2 regions of the Rhodococcus sp. 2H158 genome follow, and region 2 is predicted to be linked to the other one. Evidence: riboswitches for the same ligand, from Rfam matches in the RefSeq annotation. Region 2 holds a riboswitch; the other holds the start of a gene.
What was found. A riboswitch is a leader RNA that binds a small molecule or an ion and turns the genes downstream of it on or off. The one in region 2 is predicted to bind S-adenosylmethionine.

Region 1: another riboswitch for S-adenosylmethionine. It lies ahead of ACWPOB_RS00710 (ABC transporter substrate-binding protein); the one in region 2 lies ahead of ACWPOB_RS10345 (aminotransferase class V-fold PLP-dependent enzyme).

What each region holds. Positions count from the first base shown of each region.
Region 1 is NZ_JBSNCE010000001.1:145,766-154,879, reverse strand. Features, by position in the region: gene ACWPOB_RS00725 (dipeptide ABC transporter ATP-binding protein) at 1-332, opposite strand, end outside; gene ACWPOB_RS00720 (ABC transporter permease) at 329-1,246, opposite strand; gene ACWPOB_RS00715 (ABC transporter permease) at 1,239-2,270, opposite strand; gene ACWPOB_RS00710 (ABC transporter substrate-binding protein) at 2,274-3,905, opposite strand; SAM riboswitch class I at 4,110-4,204, opposite strand; gene ACWPOB_RS00705 (MFS transporter) at 4,250-5,671, opposite strand; gene ACWPOB_RS00700 (NtaA/DmoA family FMN-dependent monooxygenase) at 5,685-7,043, opposite strand; gene ACWPOB_RS00695 (LLM class flavin-dependent oxidoreductase) at 7,040-8,284, opposite strand; gene ACWPOB_RS00690 (GNAT family N-acetyltransferase) at 8,393-8,953, opposite strand; gene ACWPOB_RS00685 (FAD-dependent oxidoreductase) at 8,950-9,114, opposite strand, start outside.
Region 2 is NZ_JBSNCE010000008.1:212,128-221,241, reverse strand. Features, by position in the region: gene ACWPOB_RS10360 (MFS transporter) at 1-952, shown strand, start outside; gene ACWPOB_RS10355 (M1 family metallopeptidase) at 957-2,318, opposite strand; gene ACWPOB_RS10350 (Pls/PosA family non-ribosomal peptide synthetase) at 2,315-6,229, opposite strand; SAM riboswitch class IV at 6,478-6,593, shown strand; gene ACWPOB_RS10345 (aminotransferase class V-fold PLP-dependent enzyme) at 6,660-7,979, shown strand; gene ACWPOB_RS10340 (YbaK/EbsC family protein) at 8,035-8,508, opposite strand; gene ACWPOB_RS10335 (2-oxo-4-hydroxy-4-carboxy-5-ureidoimidazoline decarboxylase) at 8,574-9,095, opposite strand.

The DNA of each region.
Region 1 (9,114 bases), on a different contig from region 2:
CCGATGCGGACGACCGGGTTCAGGGACGTGGTGGGGTCCTGGGGCACGAGTCCGATGCGGGCACCGCGCACCTTCTCGAAGGCGCGGTCGGGCAGGGTGTCCAGTCGCTGCCCGTCGAACGTGACGGTGCCGCCGGTGATCCGGCCGCTACCCGACAGCAGGCCGAGGATCGCGTGTGCGGTCGTCGACTTGCCGGAACCGGACTCGCCGACCACCGCGACGACCTCACCCCGGGAAAGCGTGAAGCGGACCCCGTCCACCGCGGTGACCGGGTCGCGACGGCTGCCGTACTCGACCCGCAGGTCGCGTACATCCAGCAGGGGCGCGGTCATCGAGTGCTCCGTTCTTCGATGGCGTGACCGAGGCGATGCGCCGACAGGACGACCGCCACGATGACCAGGCCGGGCAGTGTCGTCATCCACCAGGCGGTGGCCAGGTAGTTCCTGCCCTCGGAGATCAACGATCCCCATTCCGGGGTGGGCGGCACCGCGCCGAAGCCGAGGAAGCTCAGCGACGACACAGCGAGCACGGCCATGCCGAACTCGACCGCCGCGAGCGCGACGACGGGGGCGTACGAGTTGCGCAGCACGTGCCGGCGCAGGACGGTGTGCCAGCGGGCACCGCATGCGAACGCCGCCTCGACGTACAGGGCGCGGCGCACGCGCAGGACCTCCGACCGCATGACGCGGGCGAAGTTCGCGACGAGCCCGACGCCGACCGCGATCGCCACGTTCATGGTGCCGAATCCGAGCGCGGTGACGAGCGCCAGGGACAGCAACAGGGCGGGGATGGACAGCAGAACGTCGACGACCCGCATGAGTACTGCGTCGAAGACGCGCAGGCGCGGAGCGTCGACCGCACCGCCGGCCGCACCGGAGAGCAACCCGACGAGCGAGCCGACGACGAGAGCGAGTCCGACGGCGACGAGCGTCGCGGTCAGGGACAGGCCCGCACCGTGCACGACCCGGGTGTACACGTCGCGCCCGATGTTGTCGGTGCCGAACCAGTGCGCCGCGGACGGCCCCTGCAACTTGTCGCCCGGGACGCCCTGCAGCGGATCACCGGACGCGAAGACCGAGGGGAACAGGGCGAAGCCGACGGCGAGGAGCAGCACGGTGGTCGAGACCACGAGAGCCCCGTAGCGGCGCAGGGCGCTCGTGGCGCCCCGGCGCCGGGACGGTGCGTGTGGCCCGGCCGCGGCCTGTGCGGACGCGGCGACCGGTTCCCGGATCAGGACGTCAGACATGTGCCTTCCTCTCCTCCTCCACCGCGAAGCCGGTGAGTTCGGTGGTCCCCTCGGCGGGCGTCGGATGCGAGGGCGAACCGCCGCCGCGACGGCCGTCGGCGATGCGTGGATCGATGAGCGGATAGACCAGGTCCACCGCGAGGTTGACGAGCACGAAGATCACCGCACTGAAGACCACGATGCCCTGGACGACGGGAATATCCTGCGCCAGAACCGAAGTCTGGGTCAGCCGACCGACACCGGCGCGGGAGAACACCGTCTCGACGACCACGGACCCCGCCAGCAGGTTGCCGACCGTCACCCCGGCGATGGTGAATGCGGGGATGCTGGACAGGCGCAGTGTGTGCCGGGTCTGAAGGCGCCACCGGGACGCGCCCTTGGCGCGAGCTGCTTCGACGAACGGTTGCCGCCATGTGGTCTGCAGGCTCGCGGCGAGGACCTGCGCGATCACCGCACCGGTGGGGAGCGCGAGGGTGATCGCCGGCAGCACCAGATGCTCGATGCCCTGGTCGCCGAATGCTGGAAGCAGCTTCATCCGGAACGAGAAGAGCTGGAGCAGAAGCAGTCCCACCCAGAAGGTCGGAACCGCGACACCGAGCGGCGGCAGCGAGAACAGCGCGCTGCGCAGCCACCGGGCACGCGTGTACGTGGCGACGAACGCGATCGAGGTGCCGAGGAGCACGGCGAGCGCCAGGGCGGCCGCGGCCAGGGCCAGGGTGCTGGGTACGGCGGCGGCGATCGCTTCGGTCACGGGTTGTCCTGTGACGATCGAGATGCCGAAGTCACCCCGGACGGCGTTGCTCAGCGCACTGAGGTACTGCTCCCACAGCGGCCGGTCGAGCCCGTACCGTTCCTGCAGTTGCGCGACAGCGGCCGCATCCACCGGTGTGCCGCTGCCGGCGCCGTCGACCGCGATGCTCACCGGGTCGGACGGCAGCAGGTACAGCACGCCGAACGAGACGGTGAACGCCGCCCACAGCACCAGCAACGCCTGCACGAGCCGGGAACCGAGATACCGGGCCATGGTCTACTCGCTCAGCCAGGTGTCGAAGAACTGCAACCGGGCGGAGGCCTCGAACGTCAGGTCCTGCACCGTCCCCGCCGCACCGATGGCCTGGGACAGCTCCACGGTCGGTAGCCACAGGCCGTTGTCGAGGACGAGCTGCTGTGCCTGCTCGACCAGCTCGCCGCGTTCGGCCGGGTCGGTGGTGCGCAGCTGCGCAGACAGGACCTCGTCCAGTGCCGGGATCGGGCCGCGGTTGTTGAGGTTGCGCCCGTCGAGTCCGAACGTGGTGCGCAGGATGTCGCCGTCGGCGCGCGTGCTGTTGTAGTAGGTGGCGTCGAAGTCCTTCGCACCCTGCCGGGCAGTGGCTTCCGGGGTGGAGACCAGGTCGAGCTGCAGGTCGATACCGACCTCGCGCAGCTGCTGCTGCACGAGCTCGAGGATCGCCTGGTTGCCGGCGAACACCGAACTGAACAGCACCGAGAAGGACAGGCGGTTGCCGTCCTTGACGCGGATGCCGTCCGGGCCGGGAACCCAGCCGGCGGTGTCGAGGATCGACTTCGCCTTCGCCGGGTCGTAGGTGACGTCGTCGAGCGCGACGTAGCCGGGGGTGCGGGAGGCGAGGGTGCTGGTCGCGGGCCGGAAATCGGGGCCGAGGACGGTGTCGACGAGTTCCTGGCGGTCGAGGGCCGGCACGATCGCGGCGCGCACCGCCGGATCGGTCAGGACGCCACGGGTGACGTTCGGCTGGAAACCGAACGGGACACCCGGGTTCGGCGTGGTGAGGATCCGTCCGCCGCTGCCTTCGATCTGGGAAGCGTCCTGCGGCAGCGCATCGCTGATCGCGTCGAGCTGGCCGGATGCGAGGCTTCCGGTGCGTACACCGGACTCCGGGACGATCGTGAACTCGATGCGATCGAGGTAGGCCTCGCCGTCGTGCGCGAACACGTCGGATCCCCATGAGTATCCGGTGCGCTTGACCAGCGTGGCGGACTTGTCCTGCTGGTAGTCCTCGTAGACGAAGGGACCGGTGCCGGACAGGTCGCCGGCGCAGCGTTCCTCCGCGGACTTCGCGACGTCCCTGTCGGACAGGAAGCCGAGTTGCAGCGTCGACGACGCCTGCAGGAACTGCGCGTTCGGTCCGGCGAAGGACACCTGGGCGGTGAGCGGATCGAGCACCGTGGTGCCGGTGTACCCCGACAGGTAGCTCGCCGCCAGCGCTGCCTTGGCGCCGGTGAGGGTCTGGACGATCGCGTCGAAGTTCTTCTTCACCGAGTCCGCAGTGAACGGGGTGCCGTCACTGAATGTCACGCCGTCCTTCAGCCGGAACGTGAACGCCGAGGCTGCCCCGTTCACCTCCCAGCTTTCGGCGAGCCACGGCTTCAGTTCACCGGTCCCGGGGTCCTGATCGGTGAGCGAGTCGACGATCTGACGGGCGACGTAGATGGTCTGGTTGCTGCCGGCCTGGGCGGGATCGGCGCACGTGGGGGCCTGGGACAAGCCGTAGCGCAGGGTTCCGCCGGGCTGCGGGGTGCCGCCACCGGAGGAGGTGCCCGCCGTGTCGGTGCCGCACGCGGCGAGTCCACCGGCGAGGATTGCGGCGGTGGCGGCCGCGACGGCGCGACGTCGGGCGGCAGAGGTGAACGGAACAGGCACCGGGGAACTCCATGATCTCGTGAGGCGCCGATGGCACCGCGTTTCGCGATGCCACCGGCCGGGCAGACGGTCGTAGTTCTTCGACTGGGTAGCGCCGCTCAGGCGCGACAGGATCGTGGGCGACAGATGCCCGAGCACTGACGGCACAGGTCGACGTGCAGGCGCGCCCACGCGCCCACGAACCCCTCGCCTGCCATGCCTTCTCCTCCATCGTTCCCGGCGGTAGCACCCTCACCTGCGGCGGCAGGGGGTTGCTGCGACGTCGTCGAGCCGGGTCTCTCGGTCGCTCTGGATGGTTCTCGGTGACCGTACGCGTTGCGAACGAGTTCGGAGAACCCTTTCGCTCACCGTGATCGAAACCCGGTGCCGGCACGACGGCGCCGGTCGGCGAGCGCACAGAGCAGCGACACCGCGAGCATCGCGGCGCACACCGCGAGGCCGGCCGACGTGGCACCGGCGAAGTCGTCCCCGTCCGTCGCCAGCGCCGACAGATACAGGCCGGACACCGCGGCGAGGGCGACCGTCGCGGACAACCGCTGTGACAGCTGCAGGAACCCGGCCGCGACACCATGACCGCCCGCCGGGGACGACTCGAGCGTCAGCGCCCGGTTGGGTGCATCCACGAATCCACCCGAGAGGCCCGACAGCGCGGCCAGCGCCACGAACACCGGCATCGTGGCGTCGTGCTGCACAGCGGCGGCGTAGCCACCGACGACGGCGATCTCGGCTGCCACCACCACGACGACCGTCACCCGGCCGTATCGCGCGACGACCCGCCACCCCACGGCCGAGGCGACGGCCATCGCCGCGGCGGCGGCGGACAGCACGGCGGCGGCCTGGACAGCGGCATAGCCGCGCCCCTCGATGAGGTACAGGCTCACGACGGTGTTCAGGGACAGCACCGCACCGAACCAGAACAGTGCGACCAAGGTGCCGAGGACGTATCCGCCGGAGCCGGTCAGTTCGGGAAGCAGCACGGGCTTGCCGCCGCGCGCGGCGACACGGCGTTCCCACGACAGGAAGGTGGCGAGTGAGACCGCCGCTCCCCCGACGGCGAACACCGCACCCACCGGACCCGGTTCGGAGACCACGGGCAGCATCACCAGCGTCGTGGCCGCCGCGAGCAGCACGAGGCCCCCGGCATCGACCCCGCTGCGGGCCGACGGTCGTCCCCGATCCGGGGGCAGGCGGCGTGCCGCGAGCGCGAGTGTGACGAGTGCGCACGGCACGTTGAGAATCAGCAGAACGCGCCACCCGTACTCCCCGGGCGCAGCGCCGAGCACCAGCCCACCGACGAGCGGACCGCACAGCCCGGCGAGGCCCCCGGCCGTGCTGTAGGCGGCCAGGGCCCGGGCGCGCGCCGGGCCGGTGTAGTTCTCGGCCAGGATCCCGAGCACCTGCGCGCTGATCAGGCCGGCCCCGACGCCCTGACCGGCCCGTGCGGCGACGACCGTCCAGGGGTCGGACGCGACAGCTCCGCACACTCCCATGACCGCGAAGAGGGCCATGCCCGCGAGGAACAGCCGCCGCCGGCCGGCCACATCGCCGAGCCGGCCTGCCGGGACCAGCGCAAGACCGAAGCTCAGCGAGTATGCGGCCCGGATCCACTGCACCTGCGAAACGCCCGCGTCGAGGCCGGTCCGCAAGGCGGGAAGGCCGATGTTCAGCACCGACGAATCGAGCAGGGTGGTGAAGCCGGCGGCCGCACAGACCGGCACCACCGACGTCGTCTGCCGGGGCGTCGGCGCCCGATCGGTGAGTGTCACGCGGGGAGGTGGGCTAACCGCCGACCGCCACCGGATCGGCCGGTACCCGCAGCCCGAGGTTGTGCCGCAGCGTGGTTCCGGTGTACTCGGCGCGGAGGACACCGCGGTCCTGCAGCAGGGGCACCACCTCGTCGACGAAATCGTCGAGTCCCCAAGGAACGAGGTGCGATCCGAGGATGAACCCGTCCGAGCCGTCGTTCTGCACGAAGGCGTCGATCTGCTCGGCGATCCGTGCCGCGGTACCGACGAGGGGTCCGCGCTCGAACTGGTCGATCACGACCTCTCGCAGCGTCAGCTTCTTCTCCTCCGCGATCGCGCGGAGCCGTGCGACGGTCTCGAGCCGGTCCTGGTGGACGAACGCCCGTCCCTGGATGATCGGCTCGGCGTCGGGGTCGGGATCGATGTCCGGCAGTGGGCCCTCCGGATCGTATTCGGACAGATCCCGATTCCAGATCTGCTCGAGCAGGATCAGGGCGGCCTGCCCGGTGACCTGCTGATTACGGATCTCGTGGTACTTCTCGACGGCCTCGGCCTCGGTGTCACCGATCACGAAGCTCGCCGACGGCAGGATCTTGATGTCGTCGGCGGAGCGGCCGGCAGCGATCGCCCGGGCCTTGACATCTCGGTAGAACTCCGTGGCCTCGGGGAGCTTCCCGTACGGGGAGAAGATGGCGTCGGCGTTCGCGGCAGCGAAGTCCCGGCCCTGCGGGGACACCCCGGCCTGGAGGATCACCGGGCGTCCCTGGGGGCTGCGCGGAACCGTGAACCTGCCGTGCACGTCGAGGTGGTTGCCGTGGTGTTCGAAGGCGCCGGCGTCGGGTCGACGCAGGAACCGGCCGCCGGCCTTGTCGGCGACGATGTCGTCGCTGCGCCACGAATCCCAGAGTTGACGGATGAGCGTCAGGTTCTCCTCCGCGCGCTCGTACCGTTGGGAGCGATCCAGGAAGCCGCCGCGGCGGAAGTTGCGCCCGGTGAAGGCATCGAAGGAGGTGACCACGTTCCACGCGGCCCGGCCGCCGGAGAGGTGATCGAGAGAGGCGATCTGCCGAGCCAACTCGTACGGTTCGTTGAAGGTCGCGTTGATGGTGGCGGCCAGGCCGAGGTGGTCCGTGACGGCGGCCAGCGACGCGAGGACCGTGAAGGTGTCGGGCCGGCCGATGATGTCCTGATCGAAGATCCGGCCCGCACGCTCGCGCAGCACGAGGCCCTCGGCGAGGAAGAAGAAGTCGAACTTGCCGCGCTCGGCGGTACGGGCGGTGTGCTCGAAGGTCGAGAACTCGATCTGGCTGCCCGCCCGGGGATCCCACCATGCGGTGTGGTGATTGACACCGCCGAGGTAGGCCCCGAGGATGACCTGCTTGCGTGTGCTCATCGGTCGTGTCCTTCGGTTCCGGCCGTGGTGACGGCGTAGCGGTTGGGAATGTCGGTCGGCAGATCCAGAAGTCCGCGCAGGGACGTGCCGGGGTACTCGGAGCGGAACACCTCGCGCTGTTGCAGGATCGGGACGAGCACGTCGACGATGACGTCGAGGTCGTCGACTGCCACCCCGGGTCGGAGCCGGAAGCCGTCGATACCCTGTCGACGCCACTCACCGATCCGGTCGGCGAGTTCGGCCGCCGACCCGGTGAACACGAGTGCATCCGAGTCGAAGGCGCTGCCCGCGAGTGCGTCGAGACGCCGGAGCCGCTCGGCTCCGCTCTCGTGCGGAGTGTCGAGGAAGACCACGAGGTCCGCGTACACCCGCAGCGGTTCACCGACACGCCCGACCCGCACGCCCGCCGCCGTGACCTCGTCGACGAGGCCACGCACGCGGCGGGTGTCCGACGGGGTGACGAACACCAGATCCGCCTGCCGCGACGCCAGTTCGTACGGAAGGTCGCGGTGGGCCAGCAGTGCGACCACCGGCTGTCCCTGCGGCGGTCGGGGTGTGATCGACGGCCCTCGAACGTGGAAGAACCGGCCTTCGAAGTCGATGTAGTGCAGCTTGTCGCGGTCGATGAACCGTCGCGTCTCCACGTCGCGGAGCTCCGCGTCGTCCTCCCAGCTGTCCCACAGCCGCCGAACGACCTCGACGGCGTCGGTGGCCTCGTCGAACAGGTCGTGGACGAACTCGGGCAGGCGATTCTCGGCGAGCGCCTGCCGGTCGCGCTTGTCGAGTCCCGGGATGTCGCGCCGGCCGAAGTGTGCGGCCTCTTGCGCGGAGGAGGACACCTTGACCTGCCAGCCGGCGCGGCCGTGCGATGTGTAGTCGAGGGTGGCCAGCGCCTTGGACACGTGGAACGGTTCGGTGTGCGTGGTGGTGATCGTCGGGATCAGCCCGATGTGCCGGGTCGACGGTGCAACCCGCGCGGCGATCAGGTGCGCATCGAGCCGGACCCGTACCCGGTCCACCGCGTCAGGGTCCTCGCTCGTGTACGGGTTCGCCGGTAAGGCAAGGGAATCCTCGATCGTGACGAAGTCCAGCAGCCCGCGTTCCGCGGTGGTGACGAGGTCGGCCCAGTACGTGGGTGAGGTCAATTCGTCGGGGCGTGAATTCTCTTCACGCCACGCGGCGGGATGCCAACCGGCGCCGTCGAGCGCGACGGCGAGGTGGACGGGAGATGTCGAGGTCATCGGCGAGACTCCTGGTCGGGATACGGCGGGGATCGGTGTTGGAACAGGGGTGTCCGGCAATGAGGGCGCGCCGGCACCATTCACGCGAGAATCGGACGTCCGCACCCGTCACGACGGCTGTGGACGTCCGATTCCTGCACTTCCGTCGGGCGAGAGCCGGCGAGGCCGGTCCGTCCGCAACCGGATCAGCGTCTTCTCGAAGGGGTGCGGCCCGATCTCCTCGGCCGGTCGGCCGGGATCGAACAGGGCGGTGTATCCCGCGGCCAGGTACAGTGCGACCGCCTCGGGCTGACGCCACCCGGTGGTCAGGTAGATGCGGGCGTACCCCCTCCGGGCCGCCTCGGCCTCGAGTTCCTCCAGCACGAGTCTGCCGAGTCCGCGGCGGCGGTGCGCCTTCGACGTCCAGATGCGCTTGAGCTCTGCGGTGGTCGCGTCGTAACGGCGGAACGCGCCACCGGCGACAGGTTCTCCGTCCTCGACGAGCATCAGCAACGTCCCGTCGGGTTCGGCGAACTCGTCGGCCGGGTGGGTGGTGAGGGTATGGATCTGCTCGCCGAGCGGACGTTCGTAGCGGGTGCTGTATTCGACGGCGAGTTCGGCGAGCAGCGGGGCGGCCAGCGGGTCGTCCTGCCGCACGGTGCAGACCTGGATGCGGCGGGCGGTGGTCATCGCGCGGTCACCGCCTCGCGGGTGCCGAACCGGAACGGCTCCGGTGCGACGGTCGTGCCCTCGACGAGACCCACGATCAGCTCGCCGATCGCGGGGGCGAACTTGAAGCCGTGCCCGGAGAAGCCCGCGGCCACGACGACGGCGCCGATGCGGTCCACGAC
Region 2 (9,114 bases):
GGCGGACTCCGCGCCGCTCCTCATCCTCGGTCGCATCCTCTGCGGGATCGCCCTCGGTCTCGGCATGGCCGTCGGCGGCAGCTGGCTGAAGGAACTGTCCGACCCGCGCTGGGATCCGCGCGCGACTCCCGGTGCCGGTGCGCGACGGGCCGCGATGAGCCTGACCGCCGGCTTCGGGGTCGGCGCCGGGGTCGCGGGGGCCCTCGCGCAGTGGGCGCCGATGCCGAGCGTCCTGACCTACCTCGTGCACATCGGGCTGAGCGTCGGCGCCGGTGCGGCGCTGCTCCGGACGCCGGAGACCCGGCCGGCGCAGCCGGACGCGGAACGGACCCCGCTGCGGGAGGATCTGAAGATCCCGGCGGCCGGGCACGCCCGCTTCCTGTTCGTGATCGCCCCCGTCGCCCCCTGGGTGTTCGGTGCCGCGAGTTCGGCCTACGCGATCATTCCGGCGCTGATGACCGGACACAGCGGCGACGCGCCGGTCGCGTTCTCGGCACTGCTGTGCGTCGTCGCCCTCAGTGCCGGTTTCGCGATCCAGTCGCTGGGCCGCCGGATCGACACCCCGCGCAATGCCCGGGCGGTGGTGGTGGCGCTGACGTTGCTCGTGGTGGGGATGGTCACGGCGGCGGTCGCGGCCGCGGCCTTGACCGTGCCGCTGGCGCTGCTGGCCGCGGTCGTCCTGGGCTGCGGCTACGGCATGGCGCTGGTGTCGGGCCTGCAGGAGGTGCAGCGCATCGCCGGCCCCGACGACCTCGCCGGGCTCACCGCAGTGTTCTACTCGCTGAGCTATCTCGGTTTCGCGGTGCCCGCCGCCATGGTGTACCTGTCGCAGACGTACCCGGTCCTGACCTACCCGGCGATGTTCGTCGTGGGCGCCGTCGCGGCGGCCGCGTGCCTGGTACTCGTCCTGGTCAAGTGGCGGGCACACCTGCCGGAACGAGCACAGGCCTGACGCCTCACGGCTCGGGCATCGGCGGCAGTGCCTTCTCGGCGAGCCACGCGTCCCACAGCGGACGCAGCGGTGCGTCCGCGAATCGCGCCGCCAGATCGGTGAACTGCTCGGTGGTGACGGTCCCGTGCCGGTGCTCGGCGGTCCACTGCCGCAGCAACGCGAAGAACTTCTCGTCGCCGAGGCGCAGGCGCAGCGCGTGCAGCGTCAGGGCGCCGCGCTTGTAGACGCGGTCGTCGAACATCAGGTCCGGGCCCGGGTCGCCGAGGAGGAGGTCCTGGGGTTTGCGGCCGAGACCACGGTGCGCCTCGGCGGCGATCGCTTGCGCCGACGGGCCGTCGGAGTTCTCCGACCACAGCCACTCCGCGTAGCAGGCGAAGCCCTCGTTCAGCCAGATGTCGCGCCACCGCGACAGGGTGAGGCTGTTGCCGAACCACTGGTGGGCGAGCTCGTGCGCGACGAGCCGCTCCTCGCTGCGGCTGCCGTCGCAGTGGTTCGCGCCGAAGATCGACAGGGTCTGCGCCTCGATCGGGATCTCGAGCTCGTCCGCGGTGACGACGACGCTGTAGTGCGTGAACGGGTACGGCCCGAAGAGCCGGGAGAAGACGTCCATCATCTGTGGTTGCCGGCCGAAGTCCCGGTCGAAGTTCGCCTTCAGGCGCGGGGGATGCACCGCGTAGAGGGGCACCGGCCCGTCGGACACCCTGCGGGTCTCGTAGTTCCCGATCTGCACGGTGGCCAGGTAGGTCGCCATCGGTTCCGGCTGTTCGTACTCCCAGGTGGTCTGGCTGGCCCTCGTCGTCCTGCGCACCAGCGCGCCGTTCGCGATCACCTGGAAGGGCGAGTCGGCGGTGACCGTGATCCGGTAGCTGGCTTTCGCGCCGGGATGGTCGTCGCAGGGGAACCACGACGCGGCGCCGTTGGGCTGACTCGCGACGAGCGACCCCTCCTCGAGTTCCTCCCAGCCGACCTCGCCCCAGGGGCTGCGGATCGGTTTCGGTGTTCCGTGATAGTGGACGACGATCGTCAGCACCCCGCCCACGGGAATCTTCCGGGCCGGAGTGACGACGAGCTTGCCGTCGCGCTGGGCGTACTTGGCGGGCCGGGATCCGTTGACCGACAGTTTCGTCACCCGCATCGTCGGCGCGAGGTCGAGCGCGAACTTGCCGCGTGCGTCGGTGGTCGTGGCGATGACGGTGGCCGTGCCGGTGAGCCGGTTGGCCACCACCCGGTAGGTCAGGTCGAGTTCGTACCGCGACACCCGGTACCCGCGGTTGCCGCTCCGCGGCAGGTACGGATCGATCGGGGCGTCCGGCTTCGCGGTCCTGCCGTTGTCGCGCGACTTCTTCGGCTCGTTCCCCGGCTTCACTGCGGGGACCAATCGCTCGGGTGTGACCACGGTGCGATCGGATTGCCTTGCCATCTGGTCGAATCCGGAACGACGTCGCCGCGCATCACCAGCGAGGCGGGACCGACGGTGGCACCGGCTCCGATTCCGGCCGCGGGCAGTGCGACGCACTGGGGGCCGAGGGTGGCGCCGGCGCCGAGCGTGACGGTGTCCATGGACATGATCCGATCATGGAACAGGTGCGTTTGCACAACACATCCGCGTTCCACCGTCGCGCCGTCGCCGAGGGTCACCAGGTCGGCCTCGGGCAGCCAGTAGCTCTCGCACCACACGCCGCGGCCGATCTTCGCGCCCAGGCCCCGAAGCCACAGGTTCATCACGGCCGTTCCGGTGGCGGGCCGGGCGAACCACGGTGCCGCGACGGTTTCGACGAAGGTGTCGGCCACCTCGTTGCGCCACACGAACCAGCTCCACAGCGGGTGTTCCTCGTGGCCGATGCGCCCGACGGCCACCCACTTGGCGGTCACGGACACGATGCCGGCCACGGCGCCGGCAAGGATGAGCACGAGGCCGCTCAGCGCCGCGGCCGGGCCGTATCCCGCCGCGGTCGCCAGCGCCTGCAGGGCGAACAGGACGCCGAGGCCGATGCCGAACGTGACGATCATGGGAAGCAGGCGGAAGGTCTCGACGAAGCCGCGTGCCACCCGGAGCCGCAGCGGGGGCGCGAACGTGCGGCTCGAGTCGCCGTCGTTCGCGGCGCGACGCAGCCGCACCGGTGGGCTGCCCAGCCACGAGGAACCCGACTTGGCCTTCGACGGGGCAGCGGAGAGCACGGCGACGAGCCCATACTTGGGCACCCGGCGCCCGGGGGCGGCCATGCCCGAGTTGCCGAGGAACGCGCGCTTGCCGACCTTGGCCCGGGAGATGTACAGCCAGCCGCCACCGAGTTCGTAGCTGGCGACCATGGTGTCGTCGGCGAGGAAGGCACCGTCGGCGACGCGGGTGAACTTGGGCACCATCAGCACGGTGGAGGCCTCGACGTCCTTGCCGATGTCGGCGCCGAGCAGCCGCAGCCAGCCGGGGGTGAGCATCGAGGCGTAGAGCGGGAACAGGAACGTGCGCGAGCTGTCCATCAGGCGCTCGGTCGCCCACACCTGCCAGCCGACGCGGCTGCGGACGGGGTGGTGGCCCTCGATCATGCCGAGGGACAGGGCGCGCACCGACAGCACCGTGAGCGCGGCGAACACGAACAGGGTCAACAGTGCGGCCACCGGCAGGATCGCTGCGCTGCGGATCAACGCGTCGGTCAGGTCGGCGGTGTCGCGGATCCACCATCCGACCAGCGTGAGGCCGGCGGCGATCGAGACGATCGGCAGCGAGGCCAGCGCCACCGACGTGAGGCCGAAGACCGGTACCCACCACGCGGCGCGGCGCGGCGGCTCGTCGGGCCACGGATGTACGGCCTTGCCGACCTTCCGCGCAGGGGAGCCGGCCCAGTGCTGGCCGGCCTTGACGCGGCCGAAGACGGCGGAGCCGGCCTCGACCTCGGCGTTCTTGCCGATCTTGGCGCCCGGGGCGAGCGTCGAGCGGGCACCGACGGTGGCGCCGGCGCCGATCCGGATGGTGCCGATGTGGACCTCGTCGCCGTCGACCCAGTGGCCGGACAGGTCGACCTCGGGTTCGACGGAACAGCCGTCGCCGAGTTCGAGCATGCCGGTCACCGGCGGCAGGCTGTGCAGGTCGACACCCTCACCGACCTTCGCGCCGAGGGCGCGGGCGTAGTACAGCATCCACGGCGCCCCGGACAGGTTCACCGCGCCGCTGGCCTCCGACAGCCGCAGCGCCGTCCACAGTCGCAGGTGTTCGCTGCCGCCCCTCGGATAGGTGCCGGGTTCCAGGTTGCGCAGCAGCAGCCGCGTCCCGGCGACGGCGACGGACATGCGGCCGAGCGGGGTCAGGAACAGCAGGATCCCGAGCGCCACCCACCACCACGACACCGGCGCGAGCCACGGCAGGTCGACGAACTGCGCGAAGACGTTGTTCGCCGTCGCCAGCCATGTCACCCATTGCAGTCCGGTCAGGGTGGTGAGCGGCACCGTGATGGCCAGCTGCAGCAGCTGCGCCCGGCGCGGGACGGGGGCCACCTGCCGCGGCGCGACCACCGCGGACGGCGCGAGGTCGTCGAGGTATCCGGCCAGCGAGCCGAGTCGCGGATGGTCGTACAGTTCGGCGACGGTCATCGCGGGGTAGCGCTCGCGCAGGGCGGTCACCAGCTGGGCCGCGGAGAGGGAGCCGCCGCCGAGTTCGAAGAAGTCGTCGTCGATGCTCTCGATCGGGGTGCCGAGGATCGACACCCACAGTCCGGCGACCCACTCGGCGGTCGGGTCGAGACCGAGGGCCTCGGCGGAGTCGGCCTCGGCGCCGGGCAGCGGCCACGGCAGCGCGTTGCGGTCCACCTTGCCGGAGGTGCGGGTGGGCAGCTCGTCCACCAGCGCCAGCCGCGGCACCAGGGCCGCGGGCAGCTGCTCGCCGAGCAGGTCGCGCGCGGAGGCGAGGTCGAACTCCGGGTCGGTGCTGGCGATGTACCCGACGAGGATCGAGTGCCCGGCCGCGGTCTTGCGCACGGCGGCCGCGCCGCCGGCGACGCCGGGCAGGTTCTGCAGAGCGTTGTCGACCTCGCCGAGCTCGATGCGCCGACCGCCGATCTTGACCTGATCGTCGGCGCGTCCCTGGAACAGCAGTCCCCTGCGGTCGAGGGTGACCAGGTCGCCGCTGCGGTACGCGCGGTCCCAGCCGAGGGTGGGCATGGGGGCGTACTTCTCGGCGTCCTTGGCCGGATCGAGGTAGCGGGCCAGTCCGACGCCGCCGATGACGAGTTCGCCGGTACCGCCCTCGGGGACGGGCCGGCCGTCGGCGTCCACCACGGCGAGGTCCCAGCCGTCGAGCGGCAGGCCGATGCGGATCGGGCCCTTGCCGTCCATGGTTGCCGCGCATGCGACGACGGTGGCCTCGGTCGGCCCGTAGGTGTTCCACACCTCGCGCCCGGGCACGGCCAGTCGCTCGGCGAGGTCCGGCGGGCAGGCCTCGCCACCGAAGATCAACAGCCGCACCGCTTCGAGCGCCTCGGCGGGCCACATCGCCGCGAGGGTGGGGACGGTGGAGACGACGCTGATGTCGCGGGAGACCAGCCACGGCCCGAGGTCCATCCCGGACCGCACGAGCGAGCGGGGCGCCGGCACGAGGCACGCGCCGTGCCGCCACGCCAGCCACATCTCCTCGCAGGAGGCGTCGAAGGCGACCGACAGTCCGGCCAGTACGCGGTCGCCGGGCCCGATCGGGTTCTCGCGCAGGAACAGCCGGGCCTCGGCGTCGACGAAGGCGGCGGCGCTGCGATGGCTGACCGCGACGCCCTTGGGGGTGCCGGTGGAGCCGGAGGTGAAGATGATCCAGGCGGCGTCGTCGAGGCGCGGGCCGCGCAGCTGTGGCGCGGGCGACGGCGGCGCGGTGCCCGGACCGATGCCGTCGGCGGTGACGACGGCGGTGACCATCGCCTCCCCGAACACGAGTTCGGCGCGTTCGTCGGGGTCGTCCGCGTCCACCGGCACGTAGGCCGCGCCGGCCGCGAGGATGCCCAGGATCGTCACGTACAGGTCCTTGGAGCCGGACGGCATGCGCACGCCGACGCGGTCACCGGCGCCGACTCCCGCGTCGGCGAGCCGGTACGAGCAGGCGATGACCTCCTCGACGAGTTCGGTGTAGCTGAGAGTGACGGTGCCGTCGTCGACGGCCGGGGCGTCCGGGTGGGTGTCGGCGGTGGCCCGCAGGATGTCGACGAGGGTGCGGGGGGCCGGGGCGTGGGAGGAGCGAAGGAACTCCTCGGGGATGCGATACGACCGATCCGGATCCGTCGTGGGCTGGGCAGGCAATCGCATGTCCTTCTCTCGGCCTGGTGGTGCGTTCGTCCGGTTATCTCACGGTCAGATGGACGGAGGGTGAACATTGGGTGTGTCGGTGCCCACTCCGACGGTGGAATCTCCCGCTCGACCCGGCGTCGCGCTCCGCGGCGCGGCGTCCGTCTCCGCACGAAACACCTTATCTCCCAGGAATTTTCGGTTGTGGGACGACGGCCGCTGCGAGTCCGGTTTGACATCCGTGCGCGCTCCTGCAATCCTCTTCGGCAGGTCACGAGAACCAGCGACAAGCCCCGGCTAGCTGGTCGGCAACCCTCCTCCGCGGTGGGGTGCTCCGGGTGACGACCAGGCCGTGTTTCCACACCGGACACGGCAAGCGCGGATTCGGACCGTGATCGCACTCGGGCGACGAGGCGACCACCGGCGAATCCCTGAACGACGAGGGAACGTCATGACTGCTGCCGTACTGACCGCCGACACCTGCATCGCCCCGTTCGCCCGGGTCACCGGATGTGACCTGCAGGTACCCCTGGTCCAGGGTGGTACCTGCACCTACGCCAACTTCGACTACGCGGCGAGCGCCCCCGCCCTCGAAGCGGTCACCGAGCGGATCGCCGAGCTCCTGCCGTACTACGCCAGCGTGCACCGCGGTGCCGGTTACGCCTCCCGGATCTCCACCTCGAGCTACGAGCAGGCTCGTGAGTCGGTGGCCCGATTCGTGTGCGCCGCAGACGATCAGGTGGTGGTGTTCACCCGCAACACCACCGACTCCCTCAACCTCCTGGCCGGAGCCGTACCCGGCGACGTCGTGGTGCTCGACGTCGAGCACCACGCAAACCTGTTGCCCTGGAAGAACGCCCGCGTCGTCGAGGCCGCGGACACCGTCGCCGAGACGGTCCGCCGGCTCGTCGCCGAACTGTGCAGCAAGCCCGCCGCGCTGCTCGCCGTCACCGGCGCCTCCAACGTGACCGGCGAGGTCCTCCCGATCGCCGAACTCGCCGACGTGGCGCACGCCTGCGGCGCCCGGATCCTCGTCGACGGAGCGCAATTGGTTCCGCACCGGCGGATCGACCTCACCGCTCTCGGCGTCGACTACCTCGCGTTCTCGGGTCACAAGCTCTACGCCCCGTTCGGTGCCGGCGCTCTGGTCGGACGCCGGGACTGGCTCGACGTCGCGGAACCGTATCTCGCAGGGGGCGGTGCGGTCCGCGAAGTACGTCTCGGTCACACCGAATGGGCGTGCGCCCCGGCGCGGCACGAGGCGGGCACGCCGAACGTGCTCGGCGTCGCGGCGCTCGCCGCGGCGTGCGACGCGCTCGCCGGTTTCGACGCCGACGCCGTCGCCGAGCACGAGGAGGCGCTGTGCCGGCGCCTCCTCGGCGGGCTGCGCGACCTCGACGGCGTGGAGATCCTGCGGCTGTGGAGCGACTCGCCGGACTCGGTCGGCATCGTCACCTTCACGGTCGCCGGATTCGAACCCGGCGAGGTGGCGTCGTACCTGTCCGCCGAGCACGGAATCGGTGTGCGTGACGGCCGGTTCTGCGCGCACCCGCTGCTCGCGCGGGTCGGCCTGCCCGGCGGTGCGGTACGCGCCTCCCTCGGTCTCGGCAGCTCGTCTGCCGACGTGGACCGCCTGCTCGACGCGCTGCGCGGGCTCGTCGACGCCGGTCCCGGCTGGACCTACGCCAAGACCGACGGACTGTGGGGACCGTCGCCCGAGACCCGTCCGGGCCTGGTGGAGCCCACCGCCGGCGCCGCGCAGTGCAGCTGACCGCTCCCCGGGCGGACCGCCGGACAGGCACTGCCCGCCGGTCGATCCGGCGGGTCTAGTCGACGTCGACGTCGACGGCCGCCGTGATGCGCATCAGCTCGCGGAACGTCGTGCGGAACAGCGTGCGCGGATGCCCGCCGGAGGCCCACAGCTCGGGAAAAGCGGCCAGGGCGGTGTCGACGTACGTGGTCAGGTTCGTCGGATGCCCGAGCGGTGCCACCCCGCCGACGGGCTGCCCCGTGACCTCGGTGACCACTTCCGGGGGCGCCGCAACGAGCGCACCACCGAGGCGCTTGCCCGTCCGTTCCGGGTTCACCCGATGCGCACCCGAGACCAGCAGCAGCACCGGTTCGTCGTCGAGCAGGAACACCAGCGACTTGACGATCGCGCCCACATCGACCCCGAGCGCGGCCGCCGCCTGCTCCGCGGTGTGCACCGACTCCGGCTGGGTCGTGATCAGCCCGTGGTGACCGCGCGCGATGAGCGTGTCGGCCACCCGAGCGGCATTCGGATGCAGTGTCCCGGACATGGTTCCAGCCTAGGATCCCACCGCCGTCCGTGGCCCCGATCGACAGGGCTGTCCGCAGTCGGCGGTCAATACAGGGGAAAGCCGTCCTCCGGTCCGAGCATGCGCTCGAGCCGGGTACGGGTGATCTTGGCCAGTTCCTCTGTGCACGCTTTGCGCTCCGCCTCGGGTTCGTGCGCGAGGCGGTGGTGGAGATCCGTCAGCAGTTCCCCCGGCCCGAGTCCCTGCGGGCACCACAGGTAGCGGTAGCCGAAGCGCTCCTCGTATGCGGCCGCCGCGGCCGTGATCGCGGTCATCAGCGCCTCGTCCTCGTCCCACAGCGAGCACTGCTCGAGCCGCGAGGCGGTGCTGCCGCGCCGGCGTCCCACCACCGGGTGGCAGTCGAGGGCCTCCGCGATCTCCGCGTCGTCCAGCGAGAACAGGGCGGCGTCGGCTCGGGCGAACAGTTCCGAATAGCTCGCGTAGGGCCGCCCGGCCGCCACCGACTGGGCCCAGGTCAGCGACGCGCAACACTCGTACAGCGCGTGGGTGGCGCCCCGCCGGGACAGGGCGTTGAAGGCGCCCAGACCGATGCCCTGATGCATCAACATGGCAGTCGCTCCTTTGCGA